DNA from 4 places in the Ruania zhangjianzhongii genome. Region 3 is predicted to be linked to each of the others. Evidence: predicted binding sites of a transcription regulator. Region 3 holds the regulator's gene; each other region holds the start of a gene.
What was found. The regulator LexA, encoded in region 3, represses DNA repair genes until DNA is damaged. The targets are predictions, from matches to a motif close to TCGAACANNTGTTCGA.
Positions count from the first base shown of each region.

Region 1 (4,347 bases), 1.2 Mb from region 3:
CGCTCGGTGCAGACCCTGGTGGACGCCGACAAGCTCGAGATCGGCTACGGCGCGCAGGACGTCTCCGCGCAGGAGAAGGGCGCCTACACCGGTGAGATCTCCGCGACGATGCTGGCCAAGCTCGGCGTGAGCTACGTCGTCGTGGGCCATTCCGAGCGACGTCAGTACCACGGTGAGGACGACACGCTGGTCGGCGCGAAGGCCAAGGCGGCCCTGGCCGCCACGCTCACCCCGATCGTGTGCGTGGGTGAGGGGCTCGAGGTGCGTCAGGCGGGGGAGCAGGTCGCCTACACCCTCGCCCAGGTCGACGGCGCGTACGACGGCATCTCCGCCGAGGACGCTGCCCGTACTGTGATCGCCTACGAACCGGTCTGGGCGATCGGCACTGGTGAGGTGGCGACCCCGGAGGACGCGCAGGAAGTGTGCGCTGCCATCCGCGCCCGGCTCGCGGAGCTGTACTCCACCGAGGTAGCCGAAGCGGTGCGAGTGCTCTACGGCGGCTCGATGAAGTCGGGCAACTGCGCCTCGCTGATGGCGCAGCACGACATCGACGGCGGTCTGATCGGCGGCGCAAGCCTGCAGGCCGAGGAGTTCGCATCGATCGTCCGGTACCAGTCTCACCAGGTGGGGCTCTGACCCGGTGCGCATATCGCGTAGACTCTGTGCGTCCCCCGTGCGCAGATGCCGCGCACGCGCAGTCCAGATGAGGAAGTACGCGCAACCGTGACGATCCTGACCATCGTTCTTGAGGTCCTGCTGGTGCTGACCAGCGCGATGCTGGTGTTGACCATCCTCATGCACAAGGGCAAGGGCGGAGGGCTGTCCGACATGTTCGGTGGCGGCCTGTCCTCCAGCCTCGGCTCCTCCGGGGTGGCGGAGCGGAACCTGAACCGGATCACGGTCGGTTCGGCCATCGTCTGGGGCGTCGTCATCGTGCTGCTCGGTCTCGTGCAGCGCTTCGCATTCTGAAGCAGGGAGCAACATGGCAGGCGGTAGTGCGATCCGAGGATCCCGCGTCGGTGCGGGGCCGATGGGTGAGGCCGAGCGCGGAGAGGCGGCCCCTCGGGTCTGGGTGTCCTACTGGTGTGCCGGCGGCCACGAGACCCGTCCGAGCTTCGCCGAGGAGCAGGGCCTGTCGGTGCCGGAGACCTGGGATTGTCCGCGCTGCGGCCTGCCCGCCGGCCAGGACCGGGAGAACCCGCCGTCGGCGCCGCGGAACGAGCCGTACAAGACCCATCTGGCCTACGTGAAGGAACGGCGCAGCGACGCCGAGGGCGAAGCCCTGCTGGACGAGGCCCTCGCCGCGCTGCGCGCCCGCCGCGGCGGCTGACCGCAGCGCCACTGCACTCGCAGAGCAAGTCCTGGGCGACGGCGGTGCTGCCGTTTGCAGGTGGCGGTTGCCGTGACTAGTGGAGCACCACCGAAGGACCGCAGGACGCTCCCGCGGGAGCGCCCAGCGGGCTCGAACGGCGGCCCCGCCGACCAGAGTGTCACACCCGCTCCCTATCCTGGAACAGTTGTTCGAGGAGAGGGTGAGGGATAGGGATGAATGAGTGGACGGAGTCGCCCACCGAGCCGCCGCGGCCGGTAGCCGAGCTTGCCGATGAGCTGGGATCGCTGGCTGCCGAGATCGCGGCGCACACCGCTCGGTTTCTGCATGTCCTGGCGGAGTTCGATGCCCAGCAGGGGTGGCAGCAGTACGCCGGGATGTGCTCGTCTGCGCACTGGTTGTCGTGGCGCTGCGGCATATCTGCCTCGACCGCACGCGAGCATGTCCGCATCGCGCGCGCCCTGAGCGCGCTGCCGTTGACCGACACGGAGTTCGCTGCGGGCCGGCTGAGCTACTCCAAGGTGCGCGCGATCACGCGGGTAGGCACAGCGGCGAACGAGGACGAGCTGGTCCAGGCGGCCAAGGCGGCCAGCGCTGTCCAGCTGGACCGGCTGTGTGCCGGCATCCGTACCGGGGCTTCGCTGGAAGAGATCAACGCCCAGCATCGTCGCCGCCGACTGAGCTATCGGGTCGACGACGACGGGTCGGTGTGCCTCTCGATCAGAAGCGCACCCGAGGACGGTGCGGTCATCGTGGAGGCACTGCGCCGGGCCCAGGACTATCTGGAGCACACGGAGACGGCGGCGGACCACGCTACGGCGAGTTCGTTGGCGGACGATCTCGCCCACACCGAGCACACACTGCTGGACGCTCTGGTGCTCATTTGTGAGCAGAGTAGCGTCGGTCCGGTCCGCACACCCGAGGCGCTGCCCGCTCCGAAGGGTCCGGGTGACTGTGTCCGGGCCTCACGGCGCAGCGAGACCGTGCTGCACGCGACCCTCAACGATCTGGCCGACGCTGCCGGCAGCGGAATCACGGGGCCACATCTGGAGCTCGGGCCGGCCCTGCACCCCGAGACTGCGAGACGTCTGTCCTGTGACACCGGGGTGGTGCTGCAGCTGCACGAGGACGCTCCCGCGGGAGCGCGGCGCGAGGTCCTGATCAGCGCGAACGGGCGGTCGGGACGCACGATCGACCTCGGGCGCAGGCATCGGCGCCCGAACGCCGCCTTGTTCCGGGCGCTGTGGGACCGTGACCAAGGTTGCGTGTTTCCGGGCTGCGGTCGGCGCCGCTACCTGCACGCTCGCCATCTCCGGCACTGGGCTCTCGGCGGACCGACGACCCTGCAGAACATGGCGTTGCTGTGTGGTCAGCACCACCGTCGGCACCACGAAGGTGGCTTCGAACTCCGCCGGGGCCCGGACGGCACCCTGCACACGTACAGCCCGGATGGCACAGTGGTGGAGCCGGTGCCAGCATCCGCGGCCCGCTCAGCGGCCGAGAGGCCGGCGCTGAGCGGCGTCACCGACCAGCTCACCGCCACCGATGCTCGCCCGTTCGACCTGGGCTACGCCGTCTCCACGCTGTTGATGAACCGACGCGCGCGGCTCGAAGCCGAGGAACGGCGCGCCGCGTGACGGCTCAGGTTCCGGCCGGCTCGTGGCTGGGGAGGTCCTCGCGCTCGAGGAACGGGGTGAGCAGCCCGGGTACCGCCTCCTCGGCGACGGCCAGCCCCGGGCCCGTGGCCACGTCCACCACGGAGTAACGCCCACGTCCGGCAGCCGTCGTGGCGGTCACCGTGAGCACTCCCACGCGGCGCTGGAAGAGGGACTGCCGCACCCGCCAACCGATGATCCCTGGCCGGTCGAGCGCCACTGTGGTGCGCCGGATGCTGCCGCGGCGGGCGAGCAGGTGGGCGGCGGTCAACTCGTGCCCCAGGTTCCGTGCCGAGTCCACCGCGACAGCCACCGCCAGCACCGAAGAGCCGAGCACGGCGGCCACGATGACCGAGGTCCAGAACGCCGTCGGGCGCAGCAGTGCCACCAGCATCACGGCCACCACCAGGAGCCCGACGATCAGAGCGCCCGCGCGGACCAGGCGCCGGGTCCGGGCCACCGGCGGGTGCGGACGCAGCTCGTCCGGTAGTGCCCGGCCGGTGATCTCCTCGGCCACCTGGAGCGGGACCGCGCGAGGCGCCCCGGGCACGAGGGTCGCGCTGTCCTGCTGTTCTGCGTCGGCGCGCAGGCCGGTGGCGACGACGTCCAGACGGGCGGCTCCGGCCAGCCGGACACCGAGCGGCTCGACCAGCTCCACACCCCGGATCCGGGAGGCCTCGAAGCTGACCGACCGCGAGGTGAGCAAACCGCGGTGCACCCGCAGCGCCTGCTCGGAGCGCTCCAGCCGGTATCCCCACCAGGACTCCACCCAGAGTGCCGTCATCGCCACGGCTCCGACCACGACGAACACCACGATGGCGGCCAGCAGTGCCGGCCAGGCCCCGATCCGGTCGGTGATCTCGCCGGCCCACTCCACCGGGAGTGCCGGCACGCCGGCCCACTCCGCAACCTGGAAGATACCGCCGGCAGCACCCACAGAGAACAACAACGTGAACACAGAAACCGGCGCATACCGGATCCAGGCCGGTGACCACTGGGCCAGCAGCTCCGGACCCTCGGTAGCCGGTTCGGCCTGCTCCCGGCGCAGCAGTTCGCTGCGCAGTCGCTCACCATCGGCGCGGGGGATGGGGTCGAGCACGATCGACTGCCCGGTCCCCTCGGTCACCTTCTCCCCGGTGCCGAGGCTCAACCGCACCAAGCCGAACATCCGCAGCAGCAGGTGGGCGGTCAGGTCGACGTTGCGAATCCGCCCCCGGGCCAGCGAACGCCGGCGTTTGAAGAGGATGCCGCTGTGCATCTCCAGACGCTGCCCGGTGAGCCGGTAGCGGGTGGTGCGCCACCGCAGTCGATCGGCCACAGCACTGCCACCGGTCACCAGGACGGTGCCAGCCAGGCACAGCA
Region 1 covers NZ_CP042828.1:2,930,439-2,934,785, reverse strand. Annotated here, with positions in the region: gene tpiA (triose-phosphate isomerase) at 1-636, shown strand, start outside; gene secG (preprotein translocase subunit SecG) at 724-969, shown strand; gene FU260_RS13670 (RNA polymerase-binding protein RbpA) at 983-1,330, shown strand; gene FU260_RS13665 (HNH endonuclease signature motif containing protein) at 1,546-2,967, shown strand; gene FU260_RS13660 (PH domain-containing protein) at 2,972-4,347, opposite strand, start outside.
Region 1: the regulator LexA is predicted to act here: its motif matches at 1,510-1,525, upstream of FU260_RS13665 (HNH endonuclease signature motif containing protein).

Region 2 (4,347 bases), 2.0 Mb from region 3:
AGAACCCCACCTGTACGGCGTTCGGGCCGGTCGGCGGCAACCAGTTGTGGGTGACCACCGAGGGGCAGGTCGCTGGCGATCCGGCGCTGCTACGGGTGCGGGTGGAGGAGACGGGGGCTCCGGTGGCGCAGGCTCAGGTGCCGGGCTGAACAGCCGTCTGATGATGTTCTTGCAGGCTGAGTACGCACATGTCGGTGCTCAGCCTGCCAACCGGTGCTCAAGCGTTTGGTGACACGATCCCCTCCCGGTGAGTTCCGCCGTCGGGCATCGGCTCCTGCCGACCGTTCACCGTCGCAGCTTCAGGTACTCCTCGATCAGCGCGCGGGTGGAGGAGTCCTGCTCGGCTAGCGCGACCGCATCGCCGGTCACCGCAGGTGCGACCTGCAGGGCCAGCTGCTTGCCGAGCTCCACCCCCCACTGGTCGAAGGAGTCGATGCCCCAGACCACGCCTTGCACGAAGGTGATGTGCTCATACAGCGCGATCAGCTGACCGAGCACGCTCGGGGTGAGCTCGGGGGCAAGGATCGAAGTGGTCGGCCGGTTCCCGGTGAACACCCGCGCCGGGACAATCTCCTCAGCGGTGCCCTCGGCGCGCACCTCGTCGGCGGTCTTGCCGAAGGCGAGTGCCTTGGTCTGGGCGAAGAAGTTCGCCAGGAACAGGCTGTGCACGTCGGTGCCACCATCACTGAGCGGATGGGCGGGATTGGCCATCGCGATGAAGTCCGCCGGGATCACCCGGGTGCCCTGATGGATCAACTGGTAGAAGGCGTGCTGGCCGTTGGTACCCGGCTCGCCCCAGAAGATCTCACCGGTGTCCGTGGTGACCGGGCTGCCGTCCCAGCGCACCCCCTTGCCGTTGGACTCCATCGTGAGTTGCTGGAGGTAGGCGGGGAACCGGTGCAGATACTGGGCGTAGGGCAGGACCGCGTGGCTCTCGGCGCCGAGGAAGTTCACGTACCAGATGTTCAGCAGGCCCATCAGGACCGGCACGTTGCGCGCGTGCGGGGTGGTGCGGAAGTGCTCGTCGACGGCGTGGAAGCCGGCCAGGAACTCCGCGAACCGCTCCGGGCCGATCGCGATCGCCAGCGACGTGCCGATCACCGAGTCCACCGAGTACCGGCCGCCGACCCAGTCCCAGAACCCGAAGGCGTTCGCCGGGTCGATACCGAAGTCGGCCACCTTGTCCAGCGCGGTGGAGACAGCCACGAAATGCTTCGACACCGCAGCGCTACGAGCCTCGCCTCCCTCGCCGAGGGCGTGTGCGGCGGCCAGTTTCTCCCACAGCCACTCCCGGGCCAGGCGGGCGTTGGTGAGCGTCTCGAGGGTGCCGAACGTCTTCGAGGCAACGATGAACAGCGTGGTCTCGGGGTCGAGGTCCCGGGTGGTTTCGGCTACGTCCGTGGGGTCGATATTGGAGATGAACCGCACCTCCAGGTGATCGGCCACGTAAGGGCGGAGCGCCTCGTAGGCCATCACCGGGCCGAGGTCGGAGCCGCCAATGCCGATATTCACCACGGTGCGCACCGGCTTCCCGGTGACCCCGGTCCACTCCCCGCTGCGGACCTTCTCGGCGAACCCGTACATCTTGTCCAGCTCAGCGTGCACGTCCGCGTCCACGTCCTGGCCGTCCACGTGCAGCGGGGGCGTGGCGCCCGCCGGGCGCCGCAGGGCGGTATGCAGCACGGCGCGGTCCTCGGTCGCGTTGATGTGCGCGCCGGAGAACATCTCCTCGATCCGGCCGGCGAGACCTACCTCGTCGGCAAGCTGGAGCAGTAGCTCGACGGTGCGGTCGGAGATGAGGTTCTTGGACAGGTCCACATGCAGGTCGGCGGCGCGGAAGCTGTACCGCTGCGCACGGTCGGGCTCGGCAGCGAACCAGCCGCGCAGATCCGGGGTGAGCGAGTCCTGGTGGGCATGCAGGCCGGCCCAGGCGCGGGTACCGGCGGCGTCGATCGGGGCGGTGGTCACTACAGCTCCTCTGGCGGGCGACGGGTCTGGTCATACCGTACGCGGATCATGGCCTCCGCGCGGCGCCCACGATCGCGACGAGACCGCGGCTCGCGAACGCGGTCGGGTCGGATCAGCGGCCCCGGAAGCTCCAGCGGGAGCGCTTCTTCGAGGCGGGCTCACCGCCGTCGAGGACCTTGGTGATCCACTCGGGAGTCGCGGCGAAGGACGACGGGTACTGCGGGTCCAGGATCAGGACGTCGAACTGCTCACCGACCATCCGCAGCAGATCTGCGCCGGTGCGCTCGGTCACCTGGACGGCCTTGCCGGCGTACAGCGTCTCGACCCGGGAGGAGTCGGTGAAGGCGAGCCCGATGCGCTCACCCCGACCGTTGACGATGCTGGTCGGCGTGCTGCCGTCGCCCTGCGGATCGAGGACGACGAACAGCTTGTCGGCTGCGACCTGCCGCACGACTGCGGCGTAGTTCTGGTCGCTCTTGTCCGCCGCGTAGGCATCGGCCGCCGCCTCTACCTGGGGGGCGAGAACGATCGGCCCGCTGCCCACCGCCGTCTGCGCCTGCGGTACCCACTTCTTGAAGAATGGCAGGTTGGGCAGCGGGGTCCAGGGGCCCGGGTGGTCGAGGACGATCCCGGCGACGCCCTGCTCGACGAAGGATCCGAGCCAGTCCAGCGCCTGCGGCATCGGCACGGCCAGGACGGTGCCGTCCTCGCCCGCGACGGCGCCCGCCCGTTCACGCGTGCTGTAGACGCCGATCAGTCGGCCGACGCCATCGATGTCGAAGCCGCTCGGCCGGGGATCCTCCTTCGTGCCGCGGTTCACGACGTGCCACAACCCGAGCTGGGCGGCAGATTCCCAGACCGCCATCTCGGTCGTGGTGTCTCCTGGGGATGCCGCCAGCGCTGCTTTGCGCCGATCGAGCTCATGGACGAGTGCGGGTGCGTTCTCGATCATCGCTCCATCATGGCTGGACGGCCCGACTCGCGGTCAAGGTTGCCACAGTGTGGTCGACGATCGCGGACAGCCGCCCTCGGGCCGGAGGCTGCCTCGCTGGCGGAGGGGCATCGTCACATTCCGCCGCCGAGCAGCGCGAGCGCACCGTACGTGTGGCCGCCCCAGATGGCCCGAGGTGCGCTCCTTGCGGCATGGCAGGCAGCGCTCGCCACTATCACGCGCCACCGACATTCTGCGTACTAGACCCCCATACTTATGGAAATCTGTGGATAACACTCCCTTATCCACATTTCGATAACAATTGCATGTCGAGGCTTTCCTTACTAGGTGACCTCTCGTAGAATCTATGTACGAGCACACGACTACACCGGGAGAGGTGAACAGCAATGACAGGTTCCACCATCGGCGCGGACCTCTCGCTGGACGCCTCGCTCGGCGATCTTCTGGGCGCCGACCTTCCGACCAAGATCGCGGCACTAGAAGCGCTTTGTGGTGCGGTTTCCACTGGCGATATCCAGGACGAACGCGATGAGCACACCGGGACCGAGCTGGGTGAGGCGAGTGTGCGAGTACACCGGGCGTGCTCCAGGCTGACCGGCAAGCGTTACCAGTGGCTAGCGGTCGAGGAGACCGATGGATTATGGAGTACCTCAACATTTCGGCCGCGCACTTTTGCGTCGTATATCGCACACACGCACGGCATGTCTTACGGCAATGCGCGCCAGACCGTGCGACTGGCCCGTCAACTGCGGGATGAGATCCCGCAGTTCGGGGCCGCGCTGCGCGCCGGAGAGGTCGGACCGGACCAGGTGCACGCGTTCGCTGCCACCGCACTGACCTCAGCCGCTCGGGTCGCCGCCCTGGACGAGCAGGTCGAGTTGGAGGATCAACAGGGTCCGATTGCCGACGGCGAGGGTGCACCGGGATCAGCCGAGTCACCCGGGCAGGACCAGTCCGGGGACGGTGTGGACTCCCCTGCCGGGGTGCAGACACAGTCGGTGACCGTCGAGAGGTTCCTGCTCGAGCAGACCCGGCAGATGCGACCCGATCAGGTGCGTCGGTTGGGGAAGCATTTCGCTCAGGTGGCTGACCCCGAGGCCGATGACCGCGGTTACCGCCAAGCCAAAGAACGCGAGTACGTCGAACTGGTCCGCACCCTGGACGGCTGGCACCTGTCCGGCTTCCTCACTGAAGAGAACGGTCGGCTGGTCCGCACCGCCATGGATGCCGTGATGACCCCGCCCGCGCCCGATGACCAGCGCACCGCCGACCAGCGCCGCGCACAAGCTCTCGCCGACCTCGCCCACCTCGTCCTCGACCAAGGCCTGGCCGGCACCCACGCCTCCGTCCGCCCCCACCTCGGCGTCCTCATCAGCCCCACGAAGTTCCAGCGTCTTCTGCGCGAGGCCGGCGCCTCTCGCAACGGG
Region 2 covers NZ_CP042828.1:4,748,551-4,752,897, forward strand. Annotated here, with positions in the region: gene FU260_RS21960 (SMP-30/gluconolactonase/LRE family protein) at 1-149, shown strand, start outside; gene pgi (glucose-6-phosphate isomerase) at 286-1,968, opposite strand; gene FU260_RS21970 (SseB family protein) at 2,081-2,920, opposite strand; gene FU260_RS21975 (HNH endonuclease signature motif containing protein) at 3,307-4,347, shown strand, end outside.
Region 2: the regulator LexA is predicted to act here: its motif matches at 3,259-3,274, upstream of FU260_RS21975 (HNH endonuclease signature motif containing protein).

Region 3 (4,347 bases):
AGATCGACCGCTACGCCCGGGACGGTGGAGTGAACCTCTGGGCGCCGCGCTCCAGCGACCGCTGAGCACTCTCCGACCCCGCTGAAAGTGGGCCGATCCCACTGATAGCGGGCCGATCCCACGAACAGTGGTTCGCCGCCGGTGGTCCGGGCTTCCCCTCCCGGGCCACCGGCGGCCGTCTATTACTCGAGCGGCTCGGCTGCGCTGCGCTCGTCGCGCAGAGCCGTGATCGCCGCTTCGAAATCCTCCAGGGACGAGAAGCCCTGGTACACGCTCGCGAACCGCAGATACGCGATCTCGTCCAACTCGCGCAGCGGGCCCAGGATGGTCAGCCCCACCTCGTGCGCGTCCATCTCGGCCACACCGGTGGCACGGACCACTTCTTCGACCTGCTGGGCGAGCAGCGCCAGATCGTCCTCGGAGACCGGGCGGCCCTGGCATGCCTTGCGCACGCCGGCAATCACCTTGTCCCGGCTGAACGGCTCGACGGCACCCGATCGCTTCATCACCGTCAGGCTGGTGGTCTCCACTGTGGTGAAGCGGCGGCCGCACTCCGGACACTGTCGGCGACGACGGATGGACGCGCCATCCTCAGCCGTGCGAGAATCCACGACCCGGGAGTCGCCATGCCGGCAGAACGGGCAGTGCACCTAGCGGTTCCCTTCCCTCCGGCGTCGTGCGAAAGCACCACATGTTGGTCAATCACATCCATGTAACTACTAGATGTACCCAACTTAGACATCCGAGGGCCACTCGCGCAAGTGCCATCGACCGGCCTGGACCGGCCGCGGCAGCCGGGCGGGTCGATCAGGTCACTCCCCCGAAGGAACGGTCAGCTCTGCGCCGGCGTGCACTGTCGAGGCGGACAGGTTATTCAGCGCCATGATCTGGTCGATCACCACGCGCACGTCCTGCCCATCGGCCGCGACGTCCGCAGCGATGGTCCAGAGACTCTCGCCGGGGCCGACGGTCACGCTCTGCACCTGCTCGGGCATCGGCTCCGCCTCCGGGAACGCCAGGCCGGCACCCACCCCGACAGCGGCGGCAACTGCGAACGCCAGGGCCACCAGCACGACACGGCCACGGACGGTCAGTCGCAGGGCGGCACTCGTGTCGGCCGGGCGAGACTCCGTCTCCGCCACAGGCAGAGGTGCGGCCGGCAGATCAGGGACGGCCCTCAGGTGCCGCCTGCGGGAGGGCACGGTCAGGGGCGCTGTGGGGAAGGCCAGTGCGCTCATCGTTCTCGTCTCCTCAAACTCGTCGAACACCCGTCCGTCGAACGTCTGTACTGACAGTAGCACATCTGTTCGTTCGACACGCCAGTCGAACACATGTTTGGTCTTTCGGGTGGTGGCGCCTATCGTGGAGAACGCCACAGACCGAGCAGATCATCGACCACCGACATCGGCGGATTTCCAGGCGATGCGGAACAGGAGGACACCATGGCCCGCGCACAACAGGACCCGAGCGACCGCCCGGACCCAGCCAGCCTGAGCCCCCGGCAGCGACGGATCATGGACTCGATCCGCGCCAGCCTGGAGGCCAAGGGGTACCCACCGACGATGCGGGAGATCGCCACCGCCGTCGGCCTGGCCAGCCCGTCCTCGGTGAAGTACCAGCTGGAGCTGCTGGAGCAGAAGGGATTCCTTCGCCGCGATGCACTCTCCACCCGGGCCATCGAGATCGTTTCCGACGACTCCCGCAAGGTACGCGGTGACGCCGCCACGTTCACCACCCATGACGGCGAGCAGGACACCAGCCACGCCGCCTATGTGCCGGTGGTCGGGCGAATCGCCGCCGGTGGCCCGATCCTGGCCGATCAGGCGGTCGAGGATGTCTTCCCGCTCCCCCGCCAGCTGGTGGGCGAGGGTGAGCTGTTCCTGCTCAAGGTGGTCGGTGACTCGATGATCGACGCCGCGATCTGCGACGGCGACTGGGTCGTGGTGCGCAGCCAGGCCGTCGCGGAGAACGGCGAGATCGTGGCGGCGATGATCGACGGTGAGGCCACGGTCAAGTCGCTGAAGAAGACCGACAGCGCACTGTGGCTGTTGCCGGCGAACGAGAACTACGCCCCGATCGACGGCAGCGACGCACAGATCCTCGGACGCGTGGTCAGCGTGCTCCGCTCACTCTAGGCTCGCTCTCGGCCACCGCCTCCGCGGCCAGCCGGCGCAGGGCACCACGGACTACCTCAGCATTGGTGGTCGGCCACAGCGGAGGCAAGCTGGCCGCCAGGTAGGAACCGTACCGAGCGGTGCGCAGCCGCGGGTCGAGCACTGCGACCACCCCCCGGTCGGTCACCGACCGAATCAGCCGACCGGCACCCTGGGCGAGCAGCAGGGCCGCATGAGTGGCAGAGACGGCCATGAACCCGTTGCCACCAGCCCGCCCGATCGCCTCCGTGCGGGCCGCCTTCACCGGGTCGTCCGGGCGCGGGAACGGGATCCGGTCGATGAACACCAGACGGCAGCTCAGCCCGGGCACGTCCACGCCCTGCCAGAGCGAGAGGGTGCCGAACAGGCTGGCGCGCGGGTCGGCGGCGAACTCGCGGACCAGCGTGGGCAACACGTCCTCGCCCTGCAGCAGGATCGGGGTGTCCACCTGCTCGCGAAGCGCTTCGGCGGCCGCCTCGGCACCCCGGCGAGACGAGAACAGCCCGAGCGCCCCGCCGTCGGAGGCAGTGATCAGCTCGGCGATCTCGGCGAGCATCTTCTCGTCGGTCCCGTCCCGTCCCGGCGCGGCGAGCGAGGAGGCCACGTACAGGATGCCCTGCCGGCCATAGTCGAACGGTGAGGTGACCAGTTCGCTGCGGTAGCCGCCGTCGGCCAGTCCCAAGGAGCGCGCGGTGGCCTCGAACGTGCCACCGAGGGCAAGCGTAGCCGAGGTGAGCACGGCCGAGCGTCCGCTGAGCAGCTCGCCCGCGATCGGGCCGGCCACGTTCAGCGGGGCGAGCATCAGCCGCGAGGCCTCCCCCGGCCGCCGGCCGCGTTCGCACCAGAGCACGTCCACATGGTCGGCGATCCGGTCCGAGAGCAGCCGATCGGCCACCTCGAACAGGGCGAGCAGTGCGCTGTGCGCCATCGACTTCGCCCCGGCCTCACCGGCTGCAGAGGACTGCTGGCGCATCGCGGTCATCCCTTCCCGGGTGCCTTCGGCGATGCTGCGCACGATCGGAGCAAGCTCGGCCGGTAGCCCGGACCGGAGCCTGCCCTCCGGAACCGCCATCAGCAGCGGCCGGAGCGCGTCAGCGGCCTCCTCGAGGGTGCTCAGCGGGAGTCCGGCATGCCGGCGCGCAGTGCGGGCGGTGCGTTCGACCACGGCCGCGGACAGCTCCACAGTGGCCTGCGCGGTGACCCGATCGGGTAGTTCGTGCGCCTCGTCCACCACGAGGATCTCGTGCTCGGGCAGCACTTTGGGGTTTCCGGCGGCGGCGATGCCAAGCATCGCGTGGTTGGTGACCACCACGTCGGCCTCGCGGGCGTGGGCGCGGGCGCGCTCGGGGAAGCACTCCGCCAGCAGCGGGCACTTCTGGCCGAGGCACTCCAACGAGCTGATGGACACCTGCCGCCAGGCGCGTTCACTGACCCCAGGCACCAGATCGTCCCGGTCGCCGGTGTCGGTCTCGCCGGCCCACTCCCGCAACCGCACTACCTGGCCACCCAGGCCTTCGTCGGCTTCTCTGGGGTGCTCCTCCGCCGATGACGGCGCAGCTTCCGTGGCGGCGAACAGGGCACCTTCGTCGTCGGGATAGCCGCCGGCAACCTTGTGCTTGCAGACGTAGTTGTGCCAGCCCTTGAGGAGGGCCACGTCGGGCTCCCGCTGCAGATGGCCGGTGAGGTTCTCCCGCACCACGGGCAGGTCGTGGCCGAGGATCTGCCGCTGCAGGGCGAGGGTGGCGGTGGAGACGATCGCGCGCTGACCGGACTCGACCGCCTTGATCAGCGTGGGCACCAGGTAGGCGAGCGATTTCCCGGTGCCGGTGCCGGCCTGCACGAGCAGATGCCCTCCGTCGTCCAGCGCGTCCGCCACCGCTCGGGCCATCTCGTGCTGCCCCTCTCGACGGGCGCCGCCCATCGCGCCGACCACCTGGTCCAGGGCAGCGTCGATGGTGTGCGCTTCCGCGCCCTCGGCGGCGGTAGCCGTCTGGCGGACCGGGCCGGCTTCGCCAGCCTCGCCGACCGAGCCGGCGTGCTGCGCATCCTGCTCGCTCTCACCCACCCCCCGACGGTATCGCGCCCGCGAGGCTGCGAGACCCCGCGTCCACAGCCCGCACCATCCCACTGACCTGACCCGCGCCCAGCCCCGGGCGTGAATCCATCCAGTCGCTAGTTGGCGCACTGAGTAGTG
Region 3 covers NZ_CP042828.1:1,700,078-1,704,424, reverse strand. Annotated here, with positions in the region: gene mgrA (L-glyceraldehyde 3-phosphate reductase) at 1-65, shown strand, start outside; gene nrdR (transcriptional regulator NrdR) at 183-650, opposite strand; gene FU260_RS07910 (LysM peptidoglycan-binding domain-containing protein) at 813-1,238, opposite strand; gene lexA (transcriptional repressor LexA) at 1,443-2,135, shown strand; gene FU260_RS07900 (ATP-dependent DNA helicase) at 2,113-4,074, opposite strand.

Region 4 (4,347 bases), 380 kb from region 3:
GGTCTTCTCCTCCACCACTCCCATCGCGATCAGCGAACCGGTGCTGATCAGCGCGAACAGCATCAGGGCGATCGTCACCATGGCGATCAGGTAGGCGGGGCCGAACTGTCCGGAGGGACCGTCGGTGGAGATCGCTTCGACCTGCGGCGCCGCACTGTTCACCGCTTGGGAGACCTCGTCCGGGTCGCCGCCGAGCTCGGCCACCGCGCTGGCGAGCACGTGCGCCCGGACCGCACTGCTCACCAGAGAGAGCAGCTGCCCATCGGCGGTCTCCTCGACAAGCATCTCCGGCCGCGCCGGATCTCCGGCCAGGAATGCGTCCAGGTCCTCCGCCAGCGCAGGCTCTGCCTGGTCGCGGGTCATCACCTGCACGTCGATGGTGCTGCCGGCTGCCGCACCCTCGGCCTCGAGCTGAGTCCCCAGGTCCTCGACCTCGGCGGCGACGCCGACGGTGTAGTCGGCGCTGCCGTCGTCCTGGTTGACGAAGTAGTTCGCCACCAGGACACCGGCGACGATCACCACCACCATCACCGCGAGCGAGATGAGGTTGGACTTGGTGAGGAAGCGGGCCCGGAACTCCCGCCTGGCCACCAGTGCGATCGTGGTCAGCGCGCCCGTGGCGGGGGCTGGCTCCTGCGGCCGGCTCACGCCGCCTCCTTCCCGTCGGGGCGACCTGGCTCGGGGGGCTCATCGTCGCCTGCGCTCTCGTCGGTATCGCTGACCACGTCTCGGAAGAGCTCGGTGAGGGTAGGCCGCACCTGGCTGAACTCGCGCAGCTCGCCCGCGGCGACCGCCGCCCGCAACAGCGGCTGCTCCACTCCCGGCTGGCCTCCGGTGAGCTGGACGATCACCTCGCGGCCGTCGTCGCTGATGACCGTGGCGCCCGGCACCTCGTTCACCCAGCCGGTCGGGGCACCGTCCACGACCGCCCGCCAGCGCACGTTCTCGGTGCGGCGCAGCTTCTCGCGCGTACCGACGGCGACCAGTCTGCCGGCGCGGATGATCCCGACGCGGTCGCACAGCCTCTCGACGAGCTCGAGCTGGTGGGAGGAGAAGATCACCGGCACGCCGTCCGCCGCCCGCTCCTGAAGGACGGCGCTCATCACCTCGACCGCCACTGGGTCCAGGCCGGAGAACGGCTCGTCGAGCACGAGAATCTCCGGGTCGTGCACCAGCGCTGCGGCAAGCTGGACCCGCTGCTGGTTGCCCAGGGAGAGCGCCTCGACGTCGTCGTCCCGGCGGGACCCGACCCCGAGCCGCTCGGTCCACCGCTGCATCGAGGTGGTCGCCTGATCGGGTGACATGCCATGGAGCCGGGCCAGATAGACGAGCTGGTCGCCGACCTTCATCTTGGGATAGAGACCGCGCTCTTCGGGCATGTACCCGACCCGGCGACGCATCGTGAGGTCCAGCGGGCGGTCCTGCCAGCGCACCTGCCCCGAGTCGGCGGCGAGCACGCCGAGTGCGATCCGCATCGCCGTCGTCTTGCCGGCCCCGTTCGAGCCGACGAAGCCGAAGATCTCGCCGGCCTGCACGCTGAAGGCGAGGTCATCCAGGGCCTTGAGCGAACCGTAGGACTTGGTGAGGTGGTCGAACTCGAGTTGAGGCATGAGCAACTTTCCCGATCGTCACGAATCGCCGGACTTGAGTCGTCATCGACCCTATGTGCGACGGTGCGGGATGCGCCACAGGCGGGGCCGCGGGTTCGCTGGAGAACTTCGACCAGGGCAGCGACGGTGCCCGGCATGTGCTGATCGCCCCGGCGCCTACTTCAACCCGGTGGTGGTGACGCCTTTGATCAGGAACCGCTGACCGAACAGGAACACCAGGAACTTCGGCGGCAGGGAGACCACACTCGTGGCGAACATCGAGCCGTAGGAGGAACTGGTCTGGGCATCGAGGAACCCCGTCAGCGCTACCGAGACCGGCCAGGTCTCCGGCAACCGGAGGTAGACCAGTGGGCCGAAGAAGTCGCCCCAGGTCCAGATGAAGGTGAAGATCGCCGTCGTGGCCAGCGCCGGGACCACCAGCGGGAGCACGATCTGGACGTAGCAGCGGAAGTGACCGGCGCCGTCGATCCGGGCCGCCTCGAAGATCTCCTTGGGCAGACTGCGGATGAACTGGACCATGAGGAACAGGAAGAACGCCTCGGTGGCCAGGAACTTCGGCGCGATCAACGGCAGGAACGTGTTCAGCCAGCCGAGTTCTTTGTAGATGAGGAACTGCGGCACCAGCAGCACCTGGAAGGGCAGCATGATCGAGCCGAGCATCAGCGCAAAGAACAGGTTCTTGCCGCGAAAGCGCAGCCGGGCGAATGCATAGGCGGCCAGTGAGCAGGAGACGAGATTCCCCACGATCGAGCCGAGCGCGATGATCGAGGAGTTGATGAGGAACACGCTGAACGGGTGCTGCAGATCGTTCCAGCCGTTCGCGTAGTTCTCTGCGGTCAGATCGGTGGTGAAGATGCTCAGGTCGCGAAAGATCTCGCTGTTCGGCTTGAAGCTGGAGACCACCAACCAGATCAGCGGGTAGATCATCACAGCGCACAGCACGATCAGCATCGTGTGCTTGGCCGCGGCGCGCACCTGCCGCATGCGGCGACCACCTGGCTGCGGGCGCGGGGTGGTCGGCTGGAGCACGTCAAATCTGCCACATAAGAGAACGTTTGCGGGTGGATGGGCGCATACCACGTAGCACCGACATTCTGCGGGCGGAAGGGCATCATCACCACGATTTTGTGGATAAGTGGTGGACGGTCCACAGATTCAACACGCACGCGTGTTCACCCCACATGACACCCACTCTCTCGTAGAATGGATGTACGAGCACAGGTCATAGAATCGACGGGAGGTGAGCAGTGGTGAGCGACTCCACGATCAGTGCCGAGGTCCTGCATGGCACACCCCTGGGCGAGCTCCTCGAGGCCGATCTACCCACCCGCCTCGCGGCCCTGGAAGCCCTCGGTGGTGCGATCACCAGCGCCGACCTCCAGGACGAGCGTGACCTGCACACCGGACCCGAACTCGGCATCGCGAGCGTGCGAGTGCACCGCCTGTGCACCCGGCTGACCGGCAAGCGCTACCAATGGCTGACCGTGGAAGAAGCAGACGGGCGGTGGGCCACCACCGCGTTCCACCCCCGCACCTACGCCTCCCACGTTGCCCACACCCATGGCATCTCCTACGCCAACGCCCGCCGCAGCGTGCGCCTGGCCCGCCAACTGCGCGATGACATCCCCCGCTTCGGCGCCGCCCTACGAGCCGGACAGATCGGCCCCGACCAGATCGACGCCCTAGCAACCACCGCCCTGACCTCACCCACCCGCATCGCAGCACTAGCCGAACCCATCACCACCGACGCCTCGGCCGCGGAGGGTGCGGAGGCAGGGGAATCGGATTTCGAGGAGGCAGCCACCGATGACACTGCTCAGACGGTGGAGGACTTTCTCCTCGCGCAGGCCCAGGACATGCGGGTGGACCAGATCCGCCGGTTGGGTAAGCACTTCGCTCAGGTCGCTGACCCCGAGGCCGATGAGCGCGGCTACCGCCAAGCCAAAGAACGCGAATACGTCGAGCTGGTCCGCACCCTGGACGGGTGGCACCTGTCCGGCTTTCTCACCGAGGAGAACGGACGCCTGGTGCGCGCCGCCATGGACGCCGTGATCACCCCACCCGCGCCCGACGATCAGCGCACCGCCGATCAGCGCCGCGCACAAGCCCTCGCCGACCTCGCCCACCTCGTCCTCGACCAAGGCCTAGCCGGAACCCACGCCTCCGTCCGACCCCACCTCGGCGTCCTGATCAACCCCACCGACCTCGACCGACTCCTGCGCGAAGCACGCGAAGGCACCACCGCGCCGACAGAACAAACCCCCTGCTCCACTCCCACCCCCGGCAGCAGCCGCTGGGACACCATCCCACTACGCGACCTGATCGGTATCGACTGGGCGACCCAGCTCAACAACCAACCACCGACGTTCGACGACGGCACCGGGCCCGTCCCACCAGCACTCCTCCGCCGACTCGCCACCTGCGGAGACCTCTACCGCGTCCTGTTCTCCCCCGAAGGCGAAGTCATCAACCTCGGCCGATCCCGCCGGCTGTTCACCCCAGCACAACGACGCGCGCTCATCGCACGCGACCAAGGCTGCACGTGGCCCGGCTGCACCGCGCCACCGGCGATCTGCGAATCACACCACGCCCGCATCCACTGGGCCGACGGCGGACCCACCAACACCGCCAACGGCGCACTCCTGTGCTACCACCATCACACCGTCGTCGACGCCCGCACCATCACCATGACCCGGCACGACGGCGTATGGATCTTCACCCGCCCCGACGGCACCAC
Region 4 covers NZ_CP042828.1:1,315,252-1,319,598, reverse strand. Annotated here, with positions in the region: gene FU260_RS06080 (ABC transporter permease) at 1-648, opposite strand, end outside; gene FU260_RS06075 (ABC transporter ATP-binding protein) at 645-1,610, opposite strand; gene FU260_RS06070 (carbohydrate ABC transporter permease) at 1,767-2,594, opposite strand; gene FU260_RS06065 (HNH endonuclease signature motif containing protein) at 2,861-4,347, shown strand, end outside.
Region 4: the regulator LexA is predicted to act here: its motif matches at 2,810-2,825, upstream of FU260_RS06065 (HNH endonuclease signature motif containing protein).